Regions from separate parts of the Nanhaiella sioensis genome, predicted to be linked through region 2. Evidence: predicted binding sites of a transcription regulator. Region 2 holds the regulator's gene; each other region holds the start of a gene.
The links. Region 2 encodes LexA, which represses DNA repair genes until DNA is damaged. Its sites were predicted from a motif close to CGAACATATGTTCG; they were not measured.

Region 1 (7,561 bases), 900 kb from region 2:
ATACGTATGCCCATTTTTAGAAAACACATCATATTGAACAGAATGTAAGGTCTCTTAACCCTAATAGTGTGTGTTCAGAAGGATGCCAAAGCAGTTGGAGAATGTAGCCTCGAAAAATCTGGCTAATTTTCTAACATATCTGAACACCATCTAATATAAATTTCTCACAGAAATCTGATCGGCTACTATGGGGAGAGTCATGCTCTCCTTTTTTGTGTTTAAATTCTTATGCCAATTTGTGTACGATTGATGATTTCTTGTTAAGTAAATTTATGTTTCATAAAGTCATGGGTAGTTGAATCTTACCTATGGCTTTTTTTGTGTTTTTATATGGCTCTTTTCCTAAACTTTGTTGGTATTGTTCTTAATTAGAAGATAAAGATGTTGGTTTACACAAAAGTCATCGTTTAATAGAAGAAAGATGCCCCGAACGTTAGTAATAATTGTGATTAGATTTTATTACACAAGTAACAATTAATGTGAAAACAGCCCTTTAAATAATAAAGGCCCATTAGCTAGTCTAAAAATTTGTTAAGGAGTGGTTATAAATGATCGTATGTGCAGCAAATGAAATTAGTAAAATGTATGGAGGAAATCAGATATTCGAAAATATTTCCTTTGAAATAAAAACTGGAGAGCGAATTGGAATTGTAGGGCAAAATGGAAGTGGAAAAACAACTATTTTTAAATTGTTGTCAGGTATAGAACAGCCTGATAGTGGAGAAATTCATTTGCAGAAAGGTTGTAAAGTTGGGTACCTTGCACAAATTCCAAGTTTTGAAGCTAGTACAACCGTATTAGATGTTCTCCAACATGCTTTTTCACATGTGAAAAAGCTGGAACAAAAAATGAAAAAATTAGAAAGAGCTATGGCAAATGAGCAAGACCAACAGTCACTTGAGTTGTTATTAGAAGAGTATGGGACAGTCCAACAACAATTTACTAACTTGGGTGGCTATGAAATTGAAGCTGAGATCATGAAGGTAGCTAATGGTTTAGGAATTGAAGCAATGCTTGAACAAAGGTTTAATGAACTTAGTGGTGGTGAAAAGACAAAAGTTGGACTTGGGTTAGTTATTCTACAACAGCCAAGTCTGTTATTACTTGATGAACCGACCAATCATTTAGACATAGACGCTGTGGAATGGCTTGAACAGTATTTAACTCAATATGAAGGCACAGTTTTCGTGATATCTCATGATCGATACTTTTTAGATCAAATTGTTACAAAGATTTATGATTTGGAAGCTGGCGAACTGTCCACGTACCACTGTAATTACTCTGCATTTGTTAAAGAAAAGGAAGAAAGATTACTTGCTGAATTTGCAGCGTATGAGGAGCAACAGAAGAAAATTAAAAAGATGAGAGAAACGATTAAACGGTTGAAAGAATGGGCAAACCGTGCGAATCCACCAAATGAAGGATTGCATAAAAGAGCAAAAAATATGGAGCGTGCAATTGAGAGGATGGAAAAACTAAAACGTCCGATTCTTGAAAGAAAGAAAATGGCACTTTCTTTTAATATGGAGGATAGAAGTGGAAAGGACGTTATCGTCATTGATCAAATATGTAAAAAGTTTGAAGGGAAAAAACTTTTTAGCGATGCCTCAATGTATGTTAGATTTCGAGATAGGGTGGCAATTGTAGGACATAATGGAAGCGGTAAAACAACATTATTAAAAATGATATTAGGTAATGAACACGTAGACGAAGGGGCTGTTAAAGTAGGAAATCAAGTTAAAATAGGTTATCTATCCCAGCAGCTTAAGTATGACAACAAAGAAGAATCGATCCTTCAGCACTTTTGTAATGAAGTACCGATATCACAAGCTGATGCTCGGCACATTCTAGCTAGATTTATGTTTTATGGCCAGGATGTTTTTAAAAAAGTCTCAAGCCTTAGTGGTGGTGAACGAATGCGATTGCGTTTAGCACAACTTATGCAGCAACAACTTAATGTACTCATTTTAGATGAACCAACAAACCACCTTGATATTGACTCTCGTGAGGTACTTGAAGATGCCATTGAAGATTTTGATGGGACGCTGATTTGTGTATCACACGACCGTTATTTGTTAAATAAATGCTTTAAGGTCACTTATTGGATTGAAGACTATGGACTAACAAGATATGAAGGAAGTTACGATGAAGCAAAAGGAAAAAGAAAAGAACTTAGTCTAACTCCAGCTAAAGCCAAAAGTGAGAATCATTATGTCAAAAAAACAATGATATCCGTTAATAAACAAGAAACTGTAACAGTACAGCATATAGAAATAAAAGTTGAAGCATTAGAAGATGAAATTAATAAGATTGAGCAACTAATGGAACAAGAATTTGAACTAACTAATTTATTAGAATTGCAGCAGAAGAGAGAATTATTAAGTACTGAAAGAGACGACCTGTATGAAACTTTAGATGAGATGCTATAAACTACAGCAAAAAAAGCTACGTACTCAGCATTTAAGTACGTAGCTTTTGATCAAGTAAATCGTTATGAGGAAAGCTTTAGTAAGTTGTTATATTCCTGTGAAAGATTCATAAATAACTCATTGTTCCTGCAATCTAAAGCAGCATCAATTTTTTGTAAAAGTAATTCTTTTTTTCTATCATAAATAGCAGAGTCTATTACCATTTGAATGTATACATCAATCATAGTAGCATCGTGTAGCAATTTTTGATCTTTGCCGTGGGATTTCATGATTTCAGTATACGACTTTTTTTCTCTCATTAAAAATCCCTCCTACGTCTTTTTTATATTATATGGATAATTAAGTGAAAAATCAACCAAAAATTTAAAATATTCGGAAAATAGATAAAATTACATGATTGTGAATAAAATTACAATAATGGAACATGTTATTTGTATAGAACTTAGAATGGAGGAATGTATAGTGGATAAACACAACAAAGTGAAGTCGACGATGGAAGATGAGACGGAATTACCTTTGGGAACGACACTTAATCCCTCAGTTATGGTTACAGCAAATTTTGATTCAAATAACCCATTTAAATCAGAAATTCAGTATTCTGGTGATTCAACAAATGAGCATGTTATACAGCAAGAAGCTAATGAATATATTGCTCAAAAAGAAATAGGACAATCAAAAAATAATTCGTAAAATAATATAAGTGATTTTCTATGCCAGAAATCACTTATATTATGAATATTTTGTGAATTCAAATAAATGCACAAATTTGTGTGCTATTATATAAAGGAAATATTTAGGTTTACATTAATAGTTAGGAGTTGATGAAATGAATGATGGATCACATGGTGTCTTGCAAGGTTATGAGGTAAACAGGCACACAATGTCTATCTTGCCACATATTTATGAAGGAAGGCCAGTTTCAAAAGTTATAGAAGAAACTGAGGAGTTTATTGTATTAATGAAGCCGCTTCAAATTGTTGAAAGAAGTTGTTTTTATTACGGTACAAGCTTCAGAGGAAGGCGTGAGGGTACCTATAAGATTATTGGAATATCTTATAAAGCTCCCATCGCTATTGAGCCATCTAACATGATTTACCTCTTCCCTACACTCTCACCAAAAAAATCGTTATGTGCTTGGATTTCACACCCTCACGTTCAGGATCATAAGCCAGTCGCTGGAAATAAAACTGATGTAATCTTTGTAAATAAAACAAACATTGAATTGCCTATTTCTCATAGATCATTTAAAAATCAATTACATCGTACTGCCCAGTTGCAAACAAAATTAACAGACCGCATTGATAACAATAATCGGAAAATGGCATTTTTGTTAACTCCAGAGAAAAAGAATGGGAGAAAATCTAGTCATAGTTACATAATGGAAGATAAAAGTAAGCATGACTAAATGAAAGACTCTTTTTATAAACTTTGTTGCAATTATTGGTGAAAAGATGCTACGAACACTAATTCAATACGTGTTTATTTTTTAGTAGGAACAACAATACTCGTAAACACCGAAATTAAAAGGAGTAACGACTATAATCTCGAATCATATATACAACGGTAATACAAAGTTGTATATATGATTTTTATTTCCACTTGATTTGCTGAGCAACATACGATATCAGTAGTAACACATTTAATTACACCCAATTAAGTGCGTGTTTACAAAGGATAAATATTTCTGAGCTATGTCACAATTATATGTCAATTTGAGGTGACCTTGCTTGTCATAAGCTAATCGACAGTGGATAACGACTTGCAATCATACTATGTCATTTATTGAAATTGATAATGTTCCTACTTACGTATCAATAGGCTTGGCCGAATTAATTTTATTATCTTGCAAGTATACGATCATTAGGTCCTGTACTTTATTTCTTATACGTGGATTAAAGTAATTGTGTCGTTCCTCATACCCTTTATAAATAAATAGAAAATCTGTGAAAGCTTCATCTCGGTTTACTTCACATACTTTTAAATCATTTTTGTACATTTCTTTCTTTATGCGTCGTAAATCTATTTGTATTTGTTTCATTGATTGCTCAATAATAGTTACGTATGGCTTTTTTAGTTTGAAATTACTTTGTTGAATGGTTGCTAAGTCTTTGTTTAAAACAATTAATAACATAGGCAAATAAATTGCCAACTCCATCATTGCTCGTTCTTCATTTGGAATTCTCGTCATACTATTTCTCCTTTCAGAAAGCTTGTTCAAGTATGTATATAACGAGTGAAGAGTTAATGCTTCCTCGTGGTTTCCTTAAGAAATTGCGTAAACTTTCCTGTTAAATAAGCATAATCAACGAAGTTTTAGCACATGGATATAAATAAGAAGAAAAGTGATTATGAAAAATTATAATGAATGTGAAAATGTTTATTACAGGAGAAAAGAACGTATGTTTGGTTTATATCTTATTATAAATTATGAAAAAAAACAAGTATCTAAAATTGTGAAAAGGGTATAATTCACAATAGTTGTAGAAATGACATTTGTTTGATATTATATTTCCCAAAATTAACATTATACGTGTACAATATATGAAATAGTGGGTAAAAAATATGTATCTGACGATGAGGAGTAATAGACATGGACCTAGACACGTTAAGAGAACTTATAACGTTAGAAAATATATTATCTGTATTAGAAGAATATCGCTCATTAGGACCACTACCTGGAATTTTTCTGCCCTTAATTGAAGCATTTTTACCGTTTTTTCCTTTATTTGTTTTTGTGATGGCAAATGCGGCTGCGTTTGGACTTTGGCTCGGTTTTATCTTTTCTTGGATTGGTGCATGTGCGGGTTCAATAGCGGTGTTTTTTCTAGTCCGAAAATTTGGTCAACAGCGCTTCTTTTCTTTTGTTAGCCGTCATCCTAAAGTGAAAAGCTTAATGAATTGGGTTGATAGACACGGGTTCGGTCCATTGTTTTTACTCCTATGCTTTCCATTTACCCCATCGGCAGCTGTTAACATTGTTGCTGGCTTGTCAAACGTACGTGTACCTCAATTTATTCTTGCCGTATTGTGTGGGAAAATGGTGATGATCTTTACAATGAGTTGGGTTGGGTATGATATTGCGGCCTTAGTTCATCAGCCTGTACGATCAATTATCGTTATAATTATTATTTTCATATTATGGGTCGTAGGGAAAAGGCTAGAAGCAAGGTTTAATATTAAACAAACAGCAAATTGATTATTGTTCCACGAAACTGATACTGATAAAATAAAATTAAAAAAAGTTATGAAGGAGTTAATAGACAATGCCTCAACAAGAAAACAATATTAAAAAAGAAGGAATTGAATGGCTTAAGTCTATAGGTATTGGAATTATTATTTTTGCATTTTTTAGAACATTCTTCTTTACGAATTATGTAGTAGAAGGTGAATCGATGATGCCTACCCTTCAGGATGGTAATATGTTAATGGTAAATAAAATAGGCTATCGTTTAGGAGATCTAGACCATTTTGATGTCGTTGTCTTTCATTCAGATGGTGAAGATGATTATGTGAAACGTGTGATCGGTTTACCAGGTGATAAAATTGAATACAAGCAAGACGTTTTATATATTAATGATAAACCTGTTCAAGAGCCATACCTCCTTCCATTTAAAGAAAGACTCGTTGAAGGTAAACTGACAGGAGATTTTACACTACAAGAAATTACCGGTGAAGCTAGTGTTCCAGAAGATTCAGTATTTGTTATAGGGGATAACCGTCGCAAAAGTTGGGATGGGAGGCATTTTGGGTTCATTAAACGAGATCAAATTGTTGGAAAGGTCAATTTACGTTACTGGCCAATGGATGAATTTGATATAACATTTTAGCCTACTATCTTTTCGTAAACTTTGTTTGCATTAGTTCCTAAACTAGAGGGTAAAGATGTCGTTATACTCAACAGTCATCGTTTTATTGAAGAAAAGATGCCACGAACCTTTTGCAAATCTTGTTGCTAAATATACTAGATAATGATTGTCCCTGTTTTTTATTGACATGAAGATATATTTCTCTAAGGAAGAACAAAATGACAGTATATTGAAATACATTAAAAGTAAATACATACTACATAAATGTGAACGTTGATAAGGATTTGGACTTATTGACGTTTTTTGTTATGTTTTTTTTGTAACGCTCTGTTAACCATTTGTTGTTGAAATTACAAGACCCTTTGCCTGTGAAGGTGATTACAGATTAGCATGTTTTATATGAATTGTGTTTATGTGTACAAATAGAGGTCTTTTCGTAAACTTCATTGCTATTGTCACTGAAAATGACAGCAACAATTCTTCAGTTAACATCATCGTTAATTAGGAAAAGATGAAACGAACGCTTAGTTTATATTTACTACCATAGTACGGCAAGCAAAATTAATCTGAAAAACAGTCAAAAAAAGAAAACTATTTTGGAGTTATTGTGCTCTAATATTATAGAGAGGTTTATGGGGAGGAGACACTTTGGATTTTGAACAACTAGTAAAACGTGCACAAAAGTATGATGATGAGGCATTTTATGAATTAATTACTTTGCATAAAATAAGCTTGTATAAAATAGCATACTCGTATTTTAAAAATGAACACGATGCAACAGAAGCAGTGCAAGAAGTGACCTTTCGAGCCTATAAGGAGATCAGAAAGGTGAGGCAACCACAATTTTTTACTACTTGGATTACTCGCATTATGATTAATTATTGTTCGAGAGAGTATAGTCGAAAGAAAAAGACTTCTTTGCAGGAAGTAGATAAAGGTGTAGAAGATAGTGAGTCATCAACGTTAACGAAAATTGACCTTGAACAGCATATTGCATTATTAGACCCACAACTACAAACAATTGTTAAGTTAAAATACTATCATGACTTAACGATCGATCAAATAGCTGACATTCTTCAATGTCCTGAAGGAACTGTGAAAACAAGGCTGTATAAATCTCTAAAACTATTAAAAGTTAGCTTAGCAAAGGAGTGGTTATGATGAATAAAGACTTTGACAAAGAAGAAGCTGCTCTTTACGACATAAAAGATAAATATGATCATTTATCGATCCCAGAAGACCTGGATCAATCAATAAGGAATGGGATGAATAAAGCAACAAAGAGTCGAAGAATAAATCGTAGAATGAGGCTGACTTTCATTAGTG
Region 2 (7,561 bases):
AATTTCATTAAAGCTGCTAAGCGAATGGCAGGACGCAAGTAATCAGAAAATACAAAGAAAGTCCCACCAAATACTTTCACACCACCATGAAGTGTCATACCGTTTAGAGCAGCTCCCATGGCAAACTCACGTACACCAAACCATATATTTTTTTCTCCATATGAATTTGGCATAAAGTCATTTGACTCTTTAATCATTGTTTTATTAGATCCTGCTAGATCAGCAGATCCACCTATAAATTGTGGAACACTATTAGCAATAGCATTTAATACCTCACCAGAAGAGGATCTTGTCGCTAAGCTACTTCCTTCCTCATAAGTTGGTAACTCCTTTTCCCAACCATTTGGAAGTTTCCCTGTAATAGCTGCTTCTAGTTGCGCTGCTAACTCAGGGTATTGCTCCTTATACTGAGCAAACATTTGGTTCCATTCATCTTCTGTTTTACTACCAGCATCTTTCACAGTAGCAGAGAAATTGTCGTACACTTCAGACGGTACATGGAAATCTTCTTCAAATGTCCAGTTGTAAGCCTCTTTCGTTAACTTTAACTCATCTGCACCTAGTGGAGATCCATGTACTGCCGACTTACCTGACTTATTAGGTGCTCCGTAACCAATGACTGTTTTAATCTCAATCATCGTTGGATGGTCAGTATCTGCCTTCGCTTCTTCAATAGCCTGTGATAATTCTTGTATATCATTACCATCTTCAACACGAATATACTGCCAGCCGTATGATTGGTAACGGTTTTTGATACTTTCAGAGAATGACTTATCGAGGTCGCCGTCTAAAGATATATCGTTTGAATCATATAACACAACTAGACGTCCTAGCTTAAGGTGACCTGCTAGCGATGCCGCCTCAGCTGATACACCTTCCATTAAGTCACCGTCACCACAAATTGTATATGTGTAGTGGTCTACAACATTAAATGTATTTTTATTATATGTAGATGCCATATGTCTTTCAGCCATAGCCATACCAACAGCCATCGCGATACCTTGACCAAGTGGCCCTGTTGTTGCTTCAACTCCAGCAGTATGCCCATATTCTGGATGCCCTGGTGTTTTGCTTCCCCATTGACGGAAATTTTTAATATCATCCATCGTTACGTCATAACCACTTAAATGTAATAAGCTATATAATAGCATTGATCCGTGCCCAGCTGATAATACAAAGCGATCACGATTAAACCATTGAGGATTAGACGGGTTGTGGTTCATATATTTAGTCCACAACGTATATGCCATAGGAGCAGCTCCCATCGGCATGCCTGGATGTCCTGAGTTAGCTTTCTCAATTGCATCAATCGATAAAGTTCTGATTGCAGCAATAGATAAATCATCAATATTAAGTGACATAAAATACCACCCTTTCAATCATTATAGTACATATCATATATTCAAAATGAACAAATGTACATACATTGTGAAAAAAAGATACATTTTGTTCAAGAAAACATCTTTTCATAGTATGTACAAAAAACCATACATAAAATGATGTATCCTTAAACTTCCTTCATTCAGCTTATAATTTAGGAAGATTATAAAATAAAAATTTACGAATGGTAATAACTCTAGCCTTAATGAAAACGGCTATTCTTACTCTTTTTTAATTTTGTAGGCGTAACATCATTTCCTTCTTTATCTACTACTTTTACTGAATGTAAAGTATTTTCCATCGAATTACGAAACGATTGAATATATTCCTTGCGTAAATCTTGTTGTTCACGTTTTTCTTCATCCGTTAACCCAGATGATTTAGATTTTTTTGACAAATAGTTAATACGATTAATTTTTTCATTTGATAACACGTCAATGCTTCCTTTCTATTCAATAGGATATTATGTTCTGTACATATTACAAGAAGAGAGCTTCATTTTCAACGGTTTTGTTTTAGTACAAAAAACTAAAGACTTATACAATTAGCAATTGCTGGATTTTTTCTTCTCTGAAAACATAGTCAATCGGCTAATAATTACGTTTTAACCTTCCACTTTAGTTGAATACAATGATATTGCCAATAGTGTCATTTTAATAGCCTATTTTCATACAGACTGTTGCTTTTCAGACTAAGAATTAATCACGTATACATCTAGCTTTTGTCGTACCTTCTCTACTTATAATTTTGGGGACCCATTCAAAACTCCGTCTTACTGTCTATTCCTTTATTATAATAGCTACCAAGTTTCGAAAGGCTGTTTTCGCATTGATGATTGTTTTTATATTTAGACTCAACTGCAGATTGTGGCATCTATTCTTCTCTACAATGATGACTAACATGTAAAGCCACTTTTCTTGGTACTAATGTCATAATAATAGTAACAAAGCTTACGAAAAGTGCCTTTCAATAACAACGTAATATAAGTATACAATTGTAACTTGTATACTACAGCATTCGTTCATTCTATTGTTAGCCATCTACTCTAAATTATTATGCATATATTCTTTATAACGTCGATGTACCGTTGCTTTTGACACATCAAATCCAAGACCACGTAATGTTGCCGCTATATCTGAAAACGTGAGATTATTTTGGCGTAACCTTATAATTTCCTCAATAGGTATTTCCTTTCTTTCTCTACCTGAGCTTACATGGATGTTTTTTAAATTCCTCTCAGGTCTATATCCTTCTTCGATAGCTCGTTTCATTCCCCGTTTAATTTTTAAATTATGTATTTTTCGTTGATATTCCTCAACAATGCTAACAATTTCCAACATCATGGAATCAGCTTCTGACAATTGTAACTCTCCATGATGATGAACTGTGTATATTTTAACTCTTTCCTTTAAAATAAAATGCAGCAAAGCTATTCTTGCATTACCCCTACCTAGCCTCGTCTCATCTTGTATTAAAAGGGCATCGATATGCTGTTCTTTAATTTCATTCAATAGCTCATAAATGCCATCTCTATCCATGTCATATCCGCTTGCCCTTTCTACAACCACTTTCTTCACATCAAAATGGTAACTGTTTGCAAGCTGGAGTAATTCTGCCTTTTGTCGTGTTAATGATGTCTCCTGTGTTTGTTTATTTGTACTAACACGACAATATATTATTGCTTTTTCCATTTCTACCTCCGATTAATTGTTAACTGCATAAGTATCATACATTTTATTACCTTCTGATTTTAACACTGGAATATAAATTTCATCACCATAAAAAATTCTATCAGGAGCTATTTGATTTACATCCTCTACCCAACTGATAAAGTCATTGATTGATAAATCGTGACTGTTACTATACTCGGACGCAATATCCCAAAGTGTATCTCCATCTTCTACTTTAATAGTAATATAATCATTTTTCTCGATATCCTTATAAGAAGTAATTAGTGCAAAAGCAAAGCCGATAAAAACAGTAAAAAACAAGATATAGTAAATTTTAGATTGTTTCATAATAAGTCCCCCTGATTAACAGAATACATGTTCGTTTTTAGTTATTGTATACGAACAAATGTTTTATGTCAACATTTTTACGAACTTACGTTTGTTATACATAACAAGTCGTGCTATAATGAATGAAAGTAAAATCTTTCTAGTATATCCTTACAGTATTAATAGATGATCTTAATTTTTTAATGTTATGAACGGGTATACATGCTAACAATAGAAAAGATTATTATAATGAGGTGCTAACGATGGCAAAATTATCGAAAAGGCAACAAGACATACTAGATTTCATAAAACAAGAAGTACAATCAAAGGGATATCCACCTTCTGTTAGAGAAATTGGAGAAGCGGTAGGGCTAGCTTCAAGCTCAACAGTTCATGGTCATTTATCTCGTTTAGAAAGTAAGGGACTAATCCGCAGAGACCCAACTAAACCTAGAGCAATTGAGATATTAGATTTAGATCCTGCTGATGTAATCCCAAAAAATAACGTCATGAATGTACCGATCATAGGAAAGGTAACAGCTGGTCAACCAATAACAGCAATTGAAAATGTTGAAGAATACTTCCCTCTTCCTGATAAACTTGTATCCCCTGACGAAAATGTATTTATGCTTGAAGTAATGGGAGATAGCATGATTGAGGCCGGTATATTAGATGGGGATCACGTCATTGTTCGGCAACAACAAACTGCTTCAAATGGAGATATCGTTGTTGCAATGACAGAGGATGACGAGGCAACAGTAAAAAGATTTTTTAAAGAAAAAGACTACATAAGACTTCAGCCAGAAAACTCAACTTTAGAACCTATTATTCTTCGTAATGTAGCTATATTAGGAAAAGTAATCGGGGTGTATCGTACCATCCATTAAACACTATTGTACATAACGAATGTATGATCTATTCTTTGACAAACAGTCTCTTTTAAAACGTTGTTCCAATCAGATAGATTAACATACAGGTTAGCAGTCCACAATGCTTTTTAATGTATTCATACGATCTCATATTATAATCCAATCCTTAGCTTAGAACCTCTGAGCTAAGGATTTTTTTGTCATATTGTAAGCTCCCTCAGAATTCATTTTGATTGGCTATTTTCACAATGGTTGCTGTTTTTACTTTTAAGATATACACACGTATATATCTAACGTTCAAGACACCTTTTCTAAGCTCCTATAAAACTCATAATACTGTCCATTTTTAGTAAAAAAACAAAATTCAAGCAAAAAATCTTTAGTTTAAATTTATCATTCAATGATTTTCTTAGTCACTTTTTCTCATATCCCCCACTATGTCACCAATTTTATGCTTGTTATCCTGAGATTAGACTTGACGGTCTAGACCATTCGGTCTAATATGTATAATAAGCAAGCAGCATTAACTATCAGGCTATTTCAGCATAGCGTGTTTTTTTGCACTAATAAACACGAATACAGCTAGATTTCGTGCCATCTATTCTCATATAAAATGACGGTATTCTTTATCTTCAGGATAAAGAACTATAACAACAAAGTTTACGAACAGAGCTAACGATTAAGATTAAAAACTTGTAGGAGATGATGTAATTGACGCGAGGATTTAATAAAGAATTCGAACATTCAGATGCGTTAATGCAAGCAGCATTAAATGAATTTGTGGAAAAAGGCTATGACAAAGCCTCATTAAATCATATTTTGAAGACAGCGAATATGAGTAAGGGCTCATTTTACTACCATTTTAACAACAAGGAAGATCTTTACTTAAATCTCATAGACATGTTGATTCAAAAAAAGCAACTATTCCTTGCCAAGGTTATGAATCCAAGTGATTATTCCAAAGACATTTTTTCGATATTTAAAACACAAATCCGAATTGGAATGCAATTTTCCAATGAATATCCAGATATTAATCGTTTTGCAAACAGCTTTATTAAAGAAAAAGGAACTCCCATATACGAAAAGGCGTTGACAAGGCATAATTTTCAGGATAATGACCAAATGAACAAGCTCATTGAAGCATCCTATAACAAAGGTGAAATTAGGCAGACACTACCACTGGAATTCGTCCAATCATTAATTGGTTTCTTGTTCACTAATATTGTGGATGTAGCGGATATGTCAAAGCCTGATCACTATGAGTCAAGTCTAAACCACTTAATTGATTTCCTTAAAAATGGCCTGACAGATCAATAATGATCTTAACCATCACATGTTGACATCAGCAAAGTAGGTGAAGATTTATGTCTCTACCTGACTAACTGATAATTTGGAGTAAGGTATATGCTACATCTGTGCATCGTTGAAGTAATGATTCCTTTCTGCATTCAATTATTTTTCAAAATAACGAGCTTAATTTGAAAAGGAGAGTTATTATATGGCCCAATTTGATTATCCTGTAGGATACCATGATTTTCATAAAACAAAAATTATAGACTATCAAATGAATCGGTGGTATTCAATGGGATACACACGAAAAGAAGACATGGTGGATGCAGCTACCAGAATAAAAAAGTTAGAAGATTGGAAGGAGGAAATGATAAAGCAGGCTGAAAAAGCTATTGATGAAAAACGCATAATGAATGGAACATTTTATTACAGGGCTGCAGAATTTTTTACTCATCCGAATGACCCAGATAAATTAAGACTGTATGATACATTCATTGAAATGTTTTATAATGACCTGTTTGTTGAACATGATATTGAACGTTATAACATACCCTATGAAAATGTATACTTACCTGCAATGAGACTACCTTCTAACAATAAAAATGCCAGAGGAACAATTGTCATTCATGGTGGATTTGATTCATTTATGGAAGAGCTATACTCAATGGCAAGCTATTTTGCACATTTAAACTATGAGGTCATATTATTTGAAGGTCCAGGGCAAGGTGGTGCCTTAAAAAAATCTGGCTTAGCACTAAGTTATGAATGGGAAAAACCAACAAAAGCCGTTCTAGATTACTTTAAGTTAAATGACGTAACCTTATTAGGTGTGTCCATGGGTGGCTGGCTTTGCTTCAGAGCAGCTGCGCATGAACAGCGAATTAAACGAGTGATTGCTCTTAGTATAGCCTACGACTACATGAAAATCCCCCCACCTATTATTGAGAAGTTTGCTTTATGGCTTTTCAAACATCCTAAATTAATGTATTGGATGGCTGATGTAAAAATGAAGATGATGCCGCAAGAAAAATGGGGAACCGATAATTTAATGTATATTACTAAAACTGATACTCCGTTAGATGGTGGCATGGCATTATTAGAATTCAATGCTGCACATTTAAAATCAGGACACGTTACACAAGATGTATTAATATTAACAGGGTCAGAAGATCATTTTATACCGCTAAAAATGCACGATATTCAAGTAAAAGCTTTAACGAATGCAAAGTCTATAACTGAAAGAATCTTCACTAGAGATGATCATGCTCATAATCACTGTCAGGTGGGAAATTTCAGCCTTGCTCTCAGAGTCATGGCAAATTGGTTAAATGAAAAAGAATAACAATTTTGTAGGGTTAGAAAAATAAAGATAAAGCTAACCTGCTGAAGAAAACCCATTAACTAATATAAATCAGTTAATGGGTTTATAATTTAAGTTGTTTTTCGTATTAAGAAAGAACACGTTTCAACTAGAAATTTTTAGCATTTTTTCTTCTGTACAACGATGACTAACATATAAAACCACGTTTATGGGCCTTTATTTAAAAATACAGTTAGTTTTATTTATTCTCCCCCTCCTCCTCCGCTGTCACCACTGCCCCCACTGTCGCCATGACCGTAATCAGATGAATATAAGCCTACACCATTTCCATCATTGTTACTACTAGTTGATGAACTTGTCTTATGAATACGATGTTTTGTTCTGTTAGCATTTCCAGTACTAATCGCAGTAATGGCAATAATAATAACTAACAAGATAAACCCAAATATTATAAATTTCATACAAACTCCCCCAAATTTAGTTATATATATAATATACGAATAAAAATAGTAGGAAGTTTCATGATTTTGGCAAAGAATGCGGATTGAAACAGCAATACATTAACATTTCTACCTAGTTCAGATTTTTCTATTGGCTGTTTTCACATTAATTGTAGATTTTCATAACAGGCTGGTTTTTGTATAGAATGTAGTTTGCGTAACAAAATATAACTCGTATAAAACTAGTATTCGAGACAAGCTTCT
Region 3 (7,561 bases), on a different contig from region 2:
TCCGTGTATTGGGTCCAATGGTCAGGCCAGTTATCCCCATCACTGTCCCTTTCAAAACTAGGGTTAGATAACAGATTATCTGCTACAGACATTTTGTGAGTAGAATATTCTACATTTCCATTACTTTGATATTTTTGTGAAGCTGTTTGTTGGTATGGATCAATTGATTCCGTATTATTATTTTTTTCATCATATTCATATTCACTAATGTTTCCATTAAAGTCTTGCTCTTCTATAATGTTGTTTTCATTATCATACAAATAGAATGAACTTGTATCTTTAGGAGATTGAAATTGATTGATATTTCCATTTTCATCATAAGAATATATATATGCTTCTGATCCATTTTTCTTGTTTATATTTGGTTCTATAACTTTTGTAAGATTATTCTTATCATCATAACTAAACGTAGTAACAGCTTTATTTTGGTCATCCAATGGATTTTCTGTAATCTGAACAATATTTCCATTCGAATTATACGAGTAATCCACACGATTTCCTTCTCCATCAGTTACAGAAGTAACTGCAATATCTGGATTATAGGAATAGTCTGTTTTACTAGTATCAACTACACCTTCAATTGTAATAGGTTTACTTATACTTTTCACTCGGTCAAATTCATCATAAACAATAATAGTAGTATTCTCTCTACCATCCTTTATTGATGTAATATTATGAGTTGAGTCATAACCAAAAGTTGTTCCATATCCTGCAGGATCTATAACTTCTGTAAGATTACCTAATTCATCGTACTTATAGCTTGTTGTACGATTAGCAGAATCAGTAATATCAGATACAAATCCATTTGAACCGTAAGATAGAGTTGTTACTCTTCCAGATGCATCAGTGATTGAAGATAATTTACCTGAATTATTATAGCCATAAGTAGTTTTATTGCCGTTTTTGTCCGTTATGGTACTAATTTTCCCAGAAGTATTGTATTGATATATTGTTCCATCTACTTCAGTAATTGTGTATGTTCCATCAGTATTTTTTGTAAAGGAGACATATAGACCATTAGGTGTCTCATATCCTCCATCTAAGGATTGACCAAAAATATGGCTAGTATTATCTTTATCCATAAATGTGATAGGACCAAATCCTGAATCATTCAAACTTGACTCTAAATTGCTCCACCAACCGTACCCAAACATACCAAACTTCTCTGATTTTCGGCTGTTATACGTGCGAGTAACTTCTGTAGTTACGCCAAGCCCAGGTATGTCTAAATCTATTTTTGAGAATAACAGATTTCCATTTACAGGATTAACTCCATCTTCTGTAATATCCCAATAACTTTCGAACCCAATTGGATCAACTGTGTAATTAATTGTTAACCTAGGTGTAAAATTCCCACTGTTAACTTGATTAAATACCCGTGATGGTGTAGAAGATTCATTTTTCTGCACCAACATAAAACCATAGTTCCCTTGGTCGCCACGATACCAATCATTTGCCAAGTTGGTTATTTCCCATTCCCAATAGCCATTTGCGATATTGTTTGTTTCTGTAAATTCTGGATTAGGATCAATCGATGGTTGTCGATTCCAAGTTGTAGTTCCAGCTTCCCAATCATCCAAAATACGATATAAATCTATAGATGCAGTAATTCCATCAGTTTTCGTTTGATAGGCATGGAATGTTGCATTAGTAATATTACTGTCACTTGGTAGAGTTGGTAAAGTAAATGCCAAAAGCGAACGAGTTACTCCATAGGATGTATCGAAACCTGTTCTCATAGAAGGGTGACTATATGCTACAGAATCTGGATACGCAGTAGCTACAAATGTATCAAGTAAAACATCCCAGTGGTTAATGGTTGGATCAATTGTTACCGGATATTTAGTTTTAGGATCCTCTAGAAAAGTAGAATCGGCTACAACGTCAACAAAAATCTTTCCTTTTTCTTCTTTTAAGGCTAAAATAACATCTTCAGAATATTGTCCATTTGCATCAGTCATAAATGGCTTCTCAAAATACCACTGCTTGTTACCTTTTTTATCTTTAAAAATAATCAAACCTTCTTCATCAGTCGTAGCAGTCAAGCCTTTCAGTTTCAACTCAAATGAAAAGGTATTCTCACTAGGAACATCATTAAGTATAATATCTTCCTTAACTCCATTTCCTTGCATTTGATAACGAACATCTGCTTGATCAAATATCTCACTATAAGTTATTTCGTTATCTTCTATTTTTCCTTTTACTTTCTTTTCCTTATTTTTTGTAGGAATAAGGGATATGCTATTCCCATCTTTTTCTATAGTCACAAGGTCTGTTCCACCTGATTCTTCAGAGAAAGCAACATTGAAATTATTAGCTGAGTTTTCAACCTTATTTTTTTTGTCTTTTTTCTTTAAGGTATTATCTATATTTTTCCATTTTTTATCTTTAGGATCTTGATAGAAATGCGGTTCCAGATAAATTTCCTCTGTAAAACTTCCATCTGGATTAAGGTACCTAGTGGAGTATTTTGTTCTTTTCCTCTTTAATTCTAATTTTTCTTTGGGTAGCTTTGATGGCATTTCACCAATATCTGCTTCAATTTCTTGTTTTTTTACTATTCTTTCTTTTTCTCCTTTTGCAGCGTTTGCAATATTAGGAGCTACCGCAGTAAAAATTAAAAGAAACGATAAAAATATAGCAATAAAACGGTAGTATTTTCTAAACGATGGTGACATTAATAATTCCCTCTCTCTTACTGTTAGTCTGTCCGGACTTTACTAGTATAAAGTAATAAAGAAACAACGAATATATAATAATAATGGTATACAAGGTATAATATCCTACTAATGGAATTAATTTTTCAATTGACATTATTCATTTGAAAACAAATTTATTAGTGTGGGTACGTACTTTGACATAAAAACCATGAGGTTATTGCACATTTCGTGAAAGGTTATAGTATTGTGAAATATTTTAGTTGTTTGACATATACTTGTAACCATTTTGACATACTTAAATGTTATAGTACTCATACACCTCACATAAATCGTAAACTATAGCTGAATCATAAACATCTAAACGATTATGATAACTGATGTCTTGTCCGGAATAAGGTTATTAGTTCAATAGAAGCTGTTCTGACTATAGTGAGTTGTGGGGTGTACAATATCACACATAAGCGAAACTTTAGGGGAATAAAAAAATTTTTATGATTACGGCAGGAGAGCCTTATTCAATTTGAGGTAGTCACCATATTATACTGACTGATAAATCAAAAAAACTTGTTATTCCACAATATGGCCCTTTTCTTGAATAACTATATTGTCGTTCAGATTTTCTATCTCTAATTATAAAAATCCCTTTAGATATATATCCAAAGGGTAAAACGTCGTATCTTTTTTATAAGCATCGCGACTTTATTCAAAACATCGCATCTTTTTTATAAACATCGTGACTTTATTTCAAACCAACATTTGTACTCTTATATAAAGAACCTAAAATATTGTAACTTTTTTTGTAACTAAACGAACATATTTTCGTATATAATAATAAAAAGGAGTGATGCAGTTGGAGGATAGAGGGATTAAAAAGTGGGCGTCTGCTTATATGCTACAGGATGCAAAGGATGACTATTTTAAATTAAAAAGACCAGAATTAGATGAACACGAAATTGAGGTTATAAATAATACCATAGTAGAAGCTATGGAGCATACAAACGAAGTTGTAGTGACATACTTTGAAAATGGACAGTTTAAACCATTTGTCGGTCATATTCATTATGTTGATACGATGAATAGACATATTAGGATAATGGATAAGTTTGAGGATATTTATAGGATTAATTTCAATGATATAATTGACGTTCAAATGAGTTAACAGCCCCACAGGATGAGATGTAGGGCTGTTTTTTCATGAAAGCAATTCGTGATGTATTTTATATTATGCAATTGTTATTTTTTTGTATTCATTTAAGGTTTGCTTTTTTGCGGAGCTTTTCACCATTTTTATTAACAGCTTCAAAGATATGCCCCTTATGAGAACAATAGATTGATGTAATAGGTTGCTCTCCATCCCACGTCCAGTAAGTTCTTCCGTTATCGTTGAAATAGACCAACGCGTACTTCTTTGGAAATTCTGTGAAATACTGCAAGGCTTCATGTTCACTCATATTCGTATCTTCTATCAAAATGCTCACAAGCTTTTCCCCAACTGTGAATGTTAATGTATTATTCTCTTTACAATCAGGACAGATTATTGTTTTCTCTCCAGCATTTTCTTTTATTGAGACCACTTTTTTGTCGCACCGTTGACCACATTCCTGACATTGTCCATCAAATCTCTTATGTAGTTCCGCTATTTCTTTCTTATCATGAGTCTTTTGTTTTCCCTTGGTTTTTTTCTCTGCTTGTGGTGTAGGTTGTTGTGCGTTTAAGTCTTTTATTCTAGTACTCTTTTCATCTTTTGATGCTTTCACTTTCTTGTCTTGTTTTTTATCATTCTCTACATTATCTTTTTTAGGGACATACTGAGCTTGGAAACAGATTAAACCCATATCCCCCTCTACTATATCCATTGGTAAATCTAACGTAACTTCCCCTTGAATCATCAATTTGTTCGCATTTTGGAGCGTGTCACCACATTCATCAATACTCTTCTGTAATTTTTTCCATTGTTTCTCACTGAGAATAGCAGTGACCGCAACTTGTCCCGGTTTTGGAAGTGTTTTTGGAGGAATCGATTTGCTTTGTTCCTCGAAATCTAAGCAAAATATTTGTTGGTTCTCAAATTTACAAGGTCTAATGTTGATAGGTTTTCCAGTCACTGTTAGTTTCATTGCCATTTCACTTGCCACCTCATTTTCCATATTTACATATAATTATAAGTTAAAATAAGAAAAATGAACAAGGACACTTTGTTCATATGTTGCTCCTGCTAATTATTGAGATTGATAATTTATTGAGGGTACAATCAAAGCAGAAAACCTTATCCTTCAGGTGAATTAAGCTCAAAATCAAAATCCCCCGTGAGACTCAATACTACTGATAATGGTACGAATCACTTTTTCATCATTGCCTTCTTTTGTTAATTTTTTTATAAAATCCATATACAACATGGCTATAACATCCTCAACTGTAAAATCAATACCTTCAATAACGTTAGAAAGATCGTACAGTAAAACCTCACCTCTGTATATCTCAGTCCGTTTAATTCGAATAGTTAAATATGCATATTTTTTTTCAGTTTGAGAGAAATAATCAGTCGTTTCTTCCGTCTCGAAAATCCAGGTATTAGTTGTTAACTGTTTTAATTTCTCTCCATTAATTGTTTTCAGGTTTTTTTCTCTAAACTCATCTATTTTATTTACCAAATTGATTCCTAATTTTTCAAGAGAAAAACCCTTCCGAATTTGATTGAGGAACTGTAAATATAACAATGAAATAAGCTTATCTAAACAGACATGTTGAGATTCACTATTTAACGCTTTTATATCGGAAATTAATACATCTCCACGCAAATAATCTATTAAAGGAACCTTAATATCTATATATAAATATGTTGGTTCAGGAATTAATCTCCAAACACCCTTTTTCTTAGAACCATGTAACTTTTCTTTTAATAGATTGAAGTCGCTGAAAGATTGCACTATAATTATCTCCCTTCTCAATATCTTTTAACGCTGACGTAACCATCATATATACCGCTCTACGGTCAGATATCCCATTTTCCATAGCTATCCCATTTAGTCCACCTATCTCCTGATAATAGAACTCTGGTGGCTTTGTATGCATGTAATTTTTCGAATCACAATAATCTTGTTCCCAGTTCACAATGTGTATGTTTTGTAGAGCATACAGCAATAGCAATGTATTATATTTAGTTTCTCTAATTTCTATCTCGGGAAAATAATATTTAAAGCGCTTTAATGAAGATTTTAATTCTTTTCGTAAATGTATACTAACAGGAAACTTTACATCATGAGCTTTATCAAAGTGCATATTTCGTTTACGTGAAGTTTGCTTCTTCGAAACAACTTCTATTCGTTCCTTATTTTTATCCTGATTATATTTTTCTTCAAATAATGGATTTAAGTTACCCAACATCTCCTCTCCCCTCTCTTTGTAATAAATCTATAAATTTTACAGGGTCACTTTTCCAGTTTTCCTGTCTTGTACTAGCGTATGGAAGGGAGGGGATAGTTATGACTCAAATTATGTTTAGAATTTTAAAAAACAACCTATACTGCTATTAGAATGGTGACGTGAAGGAGAGTGAACACTATGGGGAAAAAAATTAATAAAGATACTGCAAGTAACTTTTCTAAGCTCTTAGAAAAAGCGGGAAAAAAAACAGGAGCTAAAATTGTAAAAGTTAAAGTAAAATAAGTTATCAATATATAAAATGTTATATCTATCAAATTTTTTCAAAATAAACAGCCCATATCTGATTGGGCTGTTTATTGATTATCTGACTGGTAACAATAAATCTACAGAAGACGTATCATCTTCCGAGGGATACAAAACAATCGGTTTCATCGGATCTAAAAACTTAATGATTACTTCTTTTCCTGGTATCGCTCCAATTGCGTCAAGCATGTATTTCACGCTCAATTTAAGTTGAATATCTCCGCTTGCATCTTTTATAAATAATTCTTCGTGAGCTTTTGCCAACTCGGTTTTCCCTTCCATTTGAAGAATTGGTAATGTACTTTCAGAATTTAAAGTTAGGCAAATAATCTTGTCTTTTGTAGCCTCTAACATTACTAACAATCTTTTCAAGGAAGCAGCTAATTCCTCTTTATGTACCTTACAAGATGTTGAAAACTCTTTTGGAATTAACCCTTCAGTCCTAGGGAACGTACCTTCAAGCAGCCGAGAAGCAAATAGGATGCTCTCACTACTTATTTGCACATTGTTTCTTGAAAACTGAATAGTAATTGACTTTTCATCTAATGGAGAAAATGTTTTTATCAATTCCTCTACAGCTTTACCAGGGATCACTATTCCATCGAAAGCTTCTTGTTCCTCATTTAACTTAATACCATATGACGAAAGCCTATGAGAATCTGTGGCCGTAAAAACGACTTCCCCTTCTCCTTTTCCTTCCATATGCACTCCTCCCAAAATTGGGCGGTTAGCACTTTCCGAAACAGCATATAGAGTAGCATTTAATCCGGCTACAAATTTGTTTGCTAGAACTTCAAAAGATGTATCAAATTCTTCTGTTTGTAAGATAGGGAAAGACGATTCATCCATTTTACTTAGATCATATTTATTTTTCTTTACGGTCAGTGTGATTTTCGTTTTCTTGATGTCTATAGTGATTTCTTCTTTTGGTAGTTTTTTTAATAACTCAAAAAATGTTTTAGCGTGTACCAAAAATGCTACTTCACTTTTCGTTTGCGAAACATCTTTACCAGTACACCTAATGGTTTTATCCCCATTTGTAGCTATTAATTCAACTTCGTCACCTTTCGCTTGCACAAGTACACCTGTAAGTAATTCATTTTGTGCTTTGTTGTCAATCGCACCTAATACTGTTTTTAGTAATTGTTGAAATGAACCTACTTCTTTTATTGTTATTGTTGACATGGTTTTTCCTCCTAATAAAAAGTGTTTTA
Region 4 (7,561 bases), 4.2 Mb from region 2:
TTTTGCTAACAACCCTACTATTCTAGAAATTGAACTTAGAAATGTAACGGAGAGCACTTTACTAATTATTATGAGTTTAATCAAATCATCATCCTTGATATTTTTAATTTTTACATGGAGCTATTTTTATAAGTATTTAAAAATATCAGCATCCACCAGAAAAAATATACTAATGTTCTTATCAGGGTTCTTACTTTATTTGATGTTATCAATAGTCATTTGGTTAATTACAAATGATTTAAATGTGTTAAGCTTGGGAATAGTCGTCGGGAGTGTAATTGGTATCTTTGCAATGATTGCACAAGACAAACGAACTAGATATCTGACTATCATTTTTATCATATACAGTAGTATACACTTAGTTGAGTTTTACATGATGGGGCTTGGTAAAAGTTTAGCAAGTGGATTAAATAACCCTGTATACTGGGGAGTCACTGTACTATATTTTTGTGAAGTAAATAGATGGATCAATAATGAAATTTAAGATGGAGAGATGTTATTGAAGCAGGTATTAAAATTTAAAATGATATTAGAAATAGTCTAAATGACTGTCTCTTTTTTATTTTGAAAGGTTGTGTCTGAAGTGGAAAACAATTTTGGAGCAATTGAGAAAAAAAACTCCAAGACAAAGTGGATTGAAAATCTAGAGAATCAATCGCAAGAAAAATGTTGCATCCTTCTCCTTCTCTTCAGACGAAGACTTTACAGAATTCAAGGTGAAAGTAGTAAATGCTACTGGAGCAGCCCATGACACAGGCACTGAGATAGATACCACTCATGGATCAGTTAATACAAGTGGAGATGAAGGCTATTCTGCAAACACACCAATTAATGTTCAAGTCACAGGTGATGATATTGAACAAGCTTCTAGTGGTGACGGTCAAAAAGTTATCAAGGTATTCATAAAAGATCAGTCTATATTAAGATGGAATATAAAGATATTTGGAAAGAAGAAAGTAAAGCTGACTAATATATATAAAGGGGAAAGATAGCGTGCCTCTCCCCTTTCTTCATGATTGTCAATCAAGAGTAGTTATAATTTATGCGATGATTTAAATTAATATCCTTACGGTAAAAGCTGCTTTATCGTAAAATCCCTCTCCCTTATTACTCATTATCCACATTCTTCTCTTGTTCTGATTCTTCAATAATTTCAACTTTTGTTGCACCTACTTTGGGAGGATTTGTCTCAGCAGCAAATTTTTTATGCCTGACCTTTACCTGTTGACCGACTGTTAACTCCTCATATTCATCTTTATCAATAGTAAAATACATAGCTGTTTGATTTTTTTGTGCCTCTGATCTTAGCTCTTCCTTTGATTTTTCATTTATATCATCTTTAGTAATATTACTTATCACTAAGATCTCATACACCTTACTTTCTTTTTTTTCAAGAATATAACCTTCGAATATTGGATTTGTCGTTGAACATGATACAAGAAGAGATAAAATTACAGCAGTAATTGCATATCTAAATAAATTCATATAGAACCCCTCTCATTCCATTTTACTTGTTGCTTATTCATTGTTCATTTATTCTGGCAAGTGAATTACTGTATCATTAGTATAGGGGAAGATATCATATAGTTCCATAGCGTCCATTATTTGAGTGTAAAGTCCATATGTTCCACCTACTCCAGATGGAAATTCACCTCCAGAATGTATAGGGTGTATTAAAAAATTGTAAGGATTGTATACTATTGCACCATTGTCCCCTCCTTGAGAAAAATCATCTGAGCTGAGATTATCATTATTTATCCTAGTTACTTAAGCCTCTCATTCCAAGCATCTCCTTATGTCTCATTACGAACGAACATATATTCCTTTTTAATGTATTGATCGAACATATCTTCGTATATACTATTGGTAAAGGAGTGATACGTTTGAAGGACAGAGGGATAATGAAATGGATGCCAGCATTTATACAACCTGAACATATGAAGATGATGAAAGAAGCAAAGGCTAAGTATTATAAGGTGCAAAAGCCTGTATTAGATGAGCATGAAATAGAGGAAATTAACAGTACAATCCAAGAAGCTATGGAGTTTACACAAGAAGTATCAGTGACGTATTTTGAGGACGGTGCGTTTAAACCATGCATGGGACATATTCATTATGTAGATCAGCTCAACAAACATATTAGAGTAACGGATAAATTCGAGGAAATACACAGGATTAAATTTGAGGATATTATTAATGTACAAATAATATAACAGCCCCACATGCTTTGCAGGGCTGTTATTTCATGGAGTGAATATCTTGCTGTATTTTATATTATGCAATTGTTATTATTTATATGCGTATTTTAAAGGACGGACAACATTTACAGTGTTTAAAAACACCGCTTCATCCGTTGTTATTTCACCTTTTGATACTTTCTTCTCCTACTCATCACTTGTAATAATTCCTTATAGTACCCCACTCTTTTACTAAACGGAGTGTTGGCATCTATTACAATATCAGAAGGAATAACTGCAAGTAATCCATCAATATGAAACGCTCTAGAAGATTGCAAATTATATCCAACTTCATCCCACTGAGCGTTAGTCAACTTTGAGCAGTACTACTCATCTTCTGACCAAATATCTGTTTTTATTCTATAATCATCTCCTACTTGTTCTAATCCGTAATCTACAGCTGCTTCTAATTCAGAAGTAGTCGCGTTAGTCCCCAACTTAGTGATTACTTTGTATTGTTTTATTCCGCTAGCACCATCCCATAAGTTACTTCTATTCCCAATGGTGTACTTTATTACCACTGTTTGCAGTTTTAGAAGCTTCAATCACATAATAATCAGTTGTTGAAAGTACAGCAGTATGTCCTGTATTAGATTTTTCCCCTATAGCATTATCACTACCGAAACCGTAGTACAAAATGTCCCCGTATTTTGATAGGTTTTTATTTTTTATTGAGAATTGGTTTGATAATAAAATAGATATTTTATTGGATTCACAAATAACTATATCCCTAATATCACTCTTGAGGGCGCTGATAATGTTATTCTCACTATTATTCATGATTATTTAAATCACCTTGAATCTCCCATATAAAAAGAGCATATAAGACTCCCACATGCTCCTTTATCTTTTTCAATTATTAATAAAATCCTTATTGTCATAGATTGAATATGTATTATTGTTTGACAACCACTCTTGAATCCCATGAATAGTATAGTAATTATCATCATCTGTACGTATAAATGGAATCCCACTGCCTGAAAGAACTTGATTTAAATCTATTCCATCAAATTCACTTATGGTAATCCCCATATACTCAGCTATTTCTGATTTACTATATAATCTCATTTCTACCTTACTGTTTTCACTTACTGAATTGACTGAACTAACTGAATTAGATTTTGCCATGTCTGATAAAGAATTGGAGATAAATATTGAACTGACTAAGATAGATATTGCTAGAATAATAATTGATATCCCTGTAAAATTTATTTTCATACTCCCGCCTCCCTTCGAACAAGCATGTAAATTCCTCCTCTTTGTATGATCACAATACACTATTAAGAATAATCCAATCGACAATTTAAGTACTCTTAGACTACTGAAACTTAGACCTAAAATTGTCATTTTATTATGATTTACTAAAACAAAAAAACGAAAATTAAGTTCCACGCCCTTTTGTTGGAAAATTTTCATATAATAAACATATATTAAATTAGGGGTGAAAACTATGAAAGAAAATTTAATAGCAAGATCACTATTTACTTTAGCTATTTGTCTTGTAATAGGTAGCTGGTTTATTTCAAATGGGTTAAAGGAAGGCAATCGAATAATTGCAGAACAATTGTCTGATGGAATTGAAGCCACTAAATCATACACAATAGATGCAACACAAGGTCAATTATTAACTGCTACACAGTTATCCGAATATTTGGGTATAAGCAATGAACAAGTAACTCAGTTATTCCCAGATTCAAATGGTAAAAGCGTAATACCTTATTTAAAAATTAAGGGTGAGCTCTTCTTCCCTAAAGCAGCCATTGATAAATGGTTACATGAAATTGAGGCAACCTCTATTAATAGATGAGCCCAATAAAATTTGGGCTTTTATTTTTTTAAAATACTTCTTTTATTATAAATGATCTAAGTTAATCATTTATCATAATATCTTAATTTCCTAACAAGCCATTCCAGTTGACAATTTTCTAAAATGTTGATTATGCCGACAACTCATTTAGTGTGTAGTTCACACTGTAATTGCTTTTCTATTAGACATGCTATAAATTTTGATAATTAGTTTTCTCTGCTATTTACCCTAAATTCCTCTACCATTTAAATGTTCAAACTGTTCCTTCTCAATTTCACTGTCAAATAATAGAAAAAAATCTATTACAAGCATATTTAGCTTCTTCACTTGCCTCATTTAACAAAAATTCATGGAGTTTATATTTTATGTCTCCCCCTTTATGTAATATTTGTATTGATAAACCTAAGATGGAAATTGTCAAATTGGGGTAAATTTTTTTGGAGATTTTGGTGGTCAAAAAGTGGTCAAGCACTGGAATTTTAAAATCCAGCTTTGCTTGACCACCAAAAGTAACTGCTATAAACGTTGTTAAATCAACATTTTAACTTTAATATAAAGTCATATATTGGTCACGTTCCCAAGGGTGAACTTGCGTACGGAACATATCTTTCCTTTTATTATCCGATTATATCTAATCAAAAACCCTTTAAAATCAACTTTTTCAAATTTACCTCTTCATACCTTATCATATATTTTCATCCTAAGTGGGGCATTAGTGGGTCAGGTGGTGGGTCAAATTATATCATCAAAATAAAGAGAACTCTTTCCTTTTGTGAAAGAGTTCTCTTTATTAATACCCTTGTTCTAAAAGCCACGAAATTAAGAATTCTCTAGTTTTTTCTGCTGGGAAGTACCACTTTAATTAGGGGATCACAAATTTCAATTTTCAGGAAGAAATTTCAAAAGTTCAGTTCTAGCATTTTCTATTTTATTAATGATCTCATTTAATTCCTCTTTGGTAACATTATCATAATCTACAGTTATATCTTCCCATAACTGTTTGTATAAATAGTCAATATCAATATTCTTGACATTTTTATCAGTATCATTTAATTTTGTAGTAGACTGAAACATCAAATATGTCGTATTAATACTAGACAGGTGATCATCTAAATACTGATAACTTTTGTTATCTCCTAGAGATCTTGAAACTATAAATTGATAATTCTCTAATTGTGTATAAAAGTCTACAAATGCTGTAGTTTCCAACTCGTTGATATTTTCTTTTAATCTATTTGAATCTCGAATTATTATTGAGGTATACAAAATAAGAATGATACTCGTTGTAATCAAAACAATAATAAGTAAGCTTTGGAATTTTTTCAATTTATCACTTCCCTGTAACAGTATGATTTATTACTGCTTCACCACTCTTCACAGTATAGACAGCTGACCAAGTAAGACCAAGATCTTTTCTCACATCATATTCGGCTTTTGCAGTGGCTTTTAAATTACCTTTCTGTCCTGTCTGTAATTGATAATCGAATGTAAAGTAACCAACTACCCCACTTGATTTACCGTCAGCATATTCATCACCTTTGTCATAATTTACACCCATAGGCAATTCAGTGTTCACTAAATTCGAGCCTTTAAAGGTAATAGTTCCTTTTTCATCATAAACATCTGTAGTATGAGTAACATTTGCTAGTACATCATTTGCTATAGCTTTGATAATCGCCCAGACTCCATTAGCAAAATATCCACCAATGAGCCAATCTAATCCACCAAGATCTCTCGTACTTGATTCATTTGGTGTCATATTAGTTATTAGATTCCTAACACCATCTGGACTAGTTAATGATACAGTTAATTCAGTTGGCCAACAAGCATCCACTTGTAAACGTCCAGATACGTATCCACATCTATTCCAAGCTCTAATCATTTCTTTACCACTAGAGTTACCAGCATAAACTGTTGAAGCTGACATTACGACTGCTGATGATGTTATATTTTGCGTCTGATTTGCTTGATCAGTTACCCATGAATTGTATGCTGCTCCTTTATGTGAGTAAAACTCTTGCGCAGAGACAAAATTTGCACTTAAAAATATTGCTAATATTGCTAATATTGAAACTTTTCTTTTCATAAATTTCACACCCTCAAATTAATTTTTTTCTAATAACGAATTATTGCATCAATTGCATCCAAATCTTCATTTGTTAAGAAAAGAGTGCCAAATGGAAGCATTGCTGTGTCACCAATTACACCACTAGTGATAGTTACATCAACTTCATTTGTTTCAGGATCTAACCTAATTGATAACGCACCTTCCTCTTCTACACTTTTATTTTTAATCTTAATTCCAACGCTTCCATAATAAATTTCTCTATCATTAAAACTAATTAAATTAAGATCTCCTTCACCATCGAAAGGGAATGTGCTTTCAAGTGTTTTGATGCTACCTTTTACTTTTGCCCCAATAATTTTAAATGAATCAAAAACTTCTGTTTCATCATTTACTATTTCTAAATCTAATTTTAAATTAGGCTCGTTCTCTTTTTTTCCAAACTTTTTTTCATTTTTTTCTATAACTGGGTTACTTTCCTTCTCTAGAAAGTCCAAAACTTGATTATTTACATCTAGCTTAAAATCATAAGTCTCTTTGTTGTTAAACCCTACCATAACTGATGTGAATAAAACTCCAATAAGGATGAACAATATAAGTTTATTCTTTTTCATTTACCTTTCCTCCTACAATAAATCACTGTTATTATCACAGTAAAAAGTTAATATTTTTATAGACAAAAAACAAATGTTTCATTTTTATTTCAAAAATATTAATAAAGTATGACAAGGCCATGTCCATTAAAATTATAACAGCAGAACATCGGTGCAAAAAGTTAAAAAATGGTAATTAACTGCCTATCTGTACCAAAAAAACAGAGTTGGAAACAGCTCTTTAATCATTTTATAAATGATACTCTATCAAATTAATCCTATGTTTCTATTCTCAGATATAAAAAAACAGAGTGCTTCTAATCTAAATTCAATAAAACTTTCATTTTATTTTAAAATTTTCATAAAAACAAAAAAGGGGCGAAATCAAAGGTTTCGCCCCTTTTATTTATTTAGTTGTAGCAAGATCGAATTGCTTTGCTACTTCTATTATTTCATTCTTATAATTCATTATTTCATTAACTGAATCAATTTTATAGCTAGTTTTATTTCCATCATTGAGTTTAATGTACTTATTCGTACTATTGAAACCAAGTCTACAAACCCATTTTCTAATGCTATCATCTAATAATACATTAAAGTAGCTCTTATTATCTCTATAGTAAACTCTTGAAGGATCGATCTCTTCTTTAAGAATTAATTTAATTAGTACATACCCTTCAATTTCTTCCTCAGTAGTGTGAATTTCACTTTCTGTGTTTTTTTCAGGTTCTATTGTAGATACTTCTGTATCGTTACCTGTCTCAATCATATTCTTTTCATCTATGGCTTCATTACTATCACTAGAAGAATTTAAAGCCTTTTGCAATTTATCATTTACTTTTTCATTGACATATTGATT

Region 1: a site for LexA is predicted at 4,822-4,835, ahead of V1503_RS04255 (YhjD family protein). Genes of this name have one in related genera too.
Region 3: a site for LexA is predicted at 3,469-3,482, ahead of V1503_RS24390 (YolD-like family protein). Genes of this name have one in related genera too.
Region 4: a site for LexA is predicted at 1,841-1,854, ahead of V1503_RS19710 (YolD-like family protein). Genes of this name have one in related genera too.

What each region holds. Positions count from the first base shown of each region.
Region 1 covers NZ_JBKAEG010000001.1:908,053-915,613, reverse strand. Annotated here, with positions in the region: gene V1503_RS04280 (RAxF-45 family protein) at 1-48, shown strand, start outside; gene abc-f (ribosomal protection-like ABC-F family protein) at 549-2,429, shown strand; gene V1503_RS04270 (IDEAL domain-containing protein) at 2,492-2,728, opposite strand; gene V1503_RS04265 (hypothetical protein) at 2,892-3,119, shown strand; gene V1503_RS04260 (competence protein ComK) at 3,256-3,834, shown strand; gene V1503_RS04255 (YhjD family protein) at 4,234-4,617, opposite strand; gene V1503_RS04250 (TVP38/TMEM64 family protein) at 5,020-5,625, shown strand; gene lepB (signal peptidase I) at 5,693-6,256, shown strand; gene V1503_RS04240 (sigma-70 family RNA polymerase sigma factor) at 6,884-7,396, shown strand; gene V1503_RS04235 (DUF4179 domain-containing protein) at 7,396-7,561, shown strand, end outside.
Region 2 covers NZ_JBKAEG010000001.1:11,050-18,610, forward strand. Annotated here, with positions in the region: gene tkt (transketolase) at 1-1,361, opposite strand, end outside; gene V1503_RS00070 (DUF896 domain-containing protein) at 1,583-1,813, opposite strand; gene V1503_RS00075 (YneB family resolvase-like protein) at 2,421-3,071, opposite strand; gene yneA (cell division suppressor protein YneA) at 3,084-3,398, opposite strand; gene lexA (transcriptional repressor LexA) at 3,641-4,264, shown strand; gene V1503_RS00090 (TetR/AcrR family transcriptional regulator) at 4,958-5,563, shown strand; gene V1503_RS00095 (alpha/beta fold hydrolase) at 5,745-6,878, shown strand; gene V1503_RS00100 (hypothetical protein) at 7,100-7,318, opposite strand; gene V1503_RS00105 (hypothetical protein) at 7,540-7,561, opposite strand, start outside.
Region 3 covers NZ_JBKAEG010000002.1:204,073-211,633, forward strand. Annotated here, with positions in the region: gene V1503_RS24385 (DNRLRE domain-containing protein) at 1-2,678, opposite strand, end outside; gene V1503_RS24390 (YolD-like family protein) at 3,511-3,819, shown strand; gene V1503_RS24395 (hypothetical protein) at 3,908-4,783, opposite strand; gene V1503_RS24400 (hypothetical protein) at 4,955-5,587, opposite strand; gene V1503_RS24405 (hypothetical protein) at 5,535-6,044, opposite strand; gene dnaN (DNA polymerase III subunit beta) at 6,405-7,532, opposite strand.
Region 4 covers NZ_JBKAEG010000001.1:4,170,508-4,178,068, reverse strand. Annotated here, with positions in the region: gene V1503_RS19725 (hypothetical protein) at 1-484, shown strand, start outside; gene V1503_RS19720 (hypothetical protein) at 717-992, shown strand; gene V1503_RS19715 (DUF3221 domain-containing protein) at 1,108-1,485, opposite strand; gene V1503_RS19710 (YolD-like family protein) at 1,884-2,213, shown strand; gene V1503_RS19705 (hypothetical protein) at 2,357-2,551, opposite strand; gene V1503_RS19700 (hypothetical protein) at 2,730-3,017, opposite strand; gene V1503_RS19695 (hypothetical protein) at 3,090-3,455, opposite strand; gene V1503_RS19690 (helix-turn-helix domain-containing protein) at 3,688-4,044, shown strand; gene V1503_RS19685 (hypothetical protein) at 4,924-5,370, opposite strand; gene V1503_RS19680 (hypothetical protein) at 5,375-6,130, opposite strand; gene V1503_RS19675 (hypothetical protein) at 6,160-6,723, opposite strand; gene V1503_RS19670 (type I restriction endonuclease) at 7,109-7,561, opposite strand, start outside.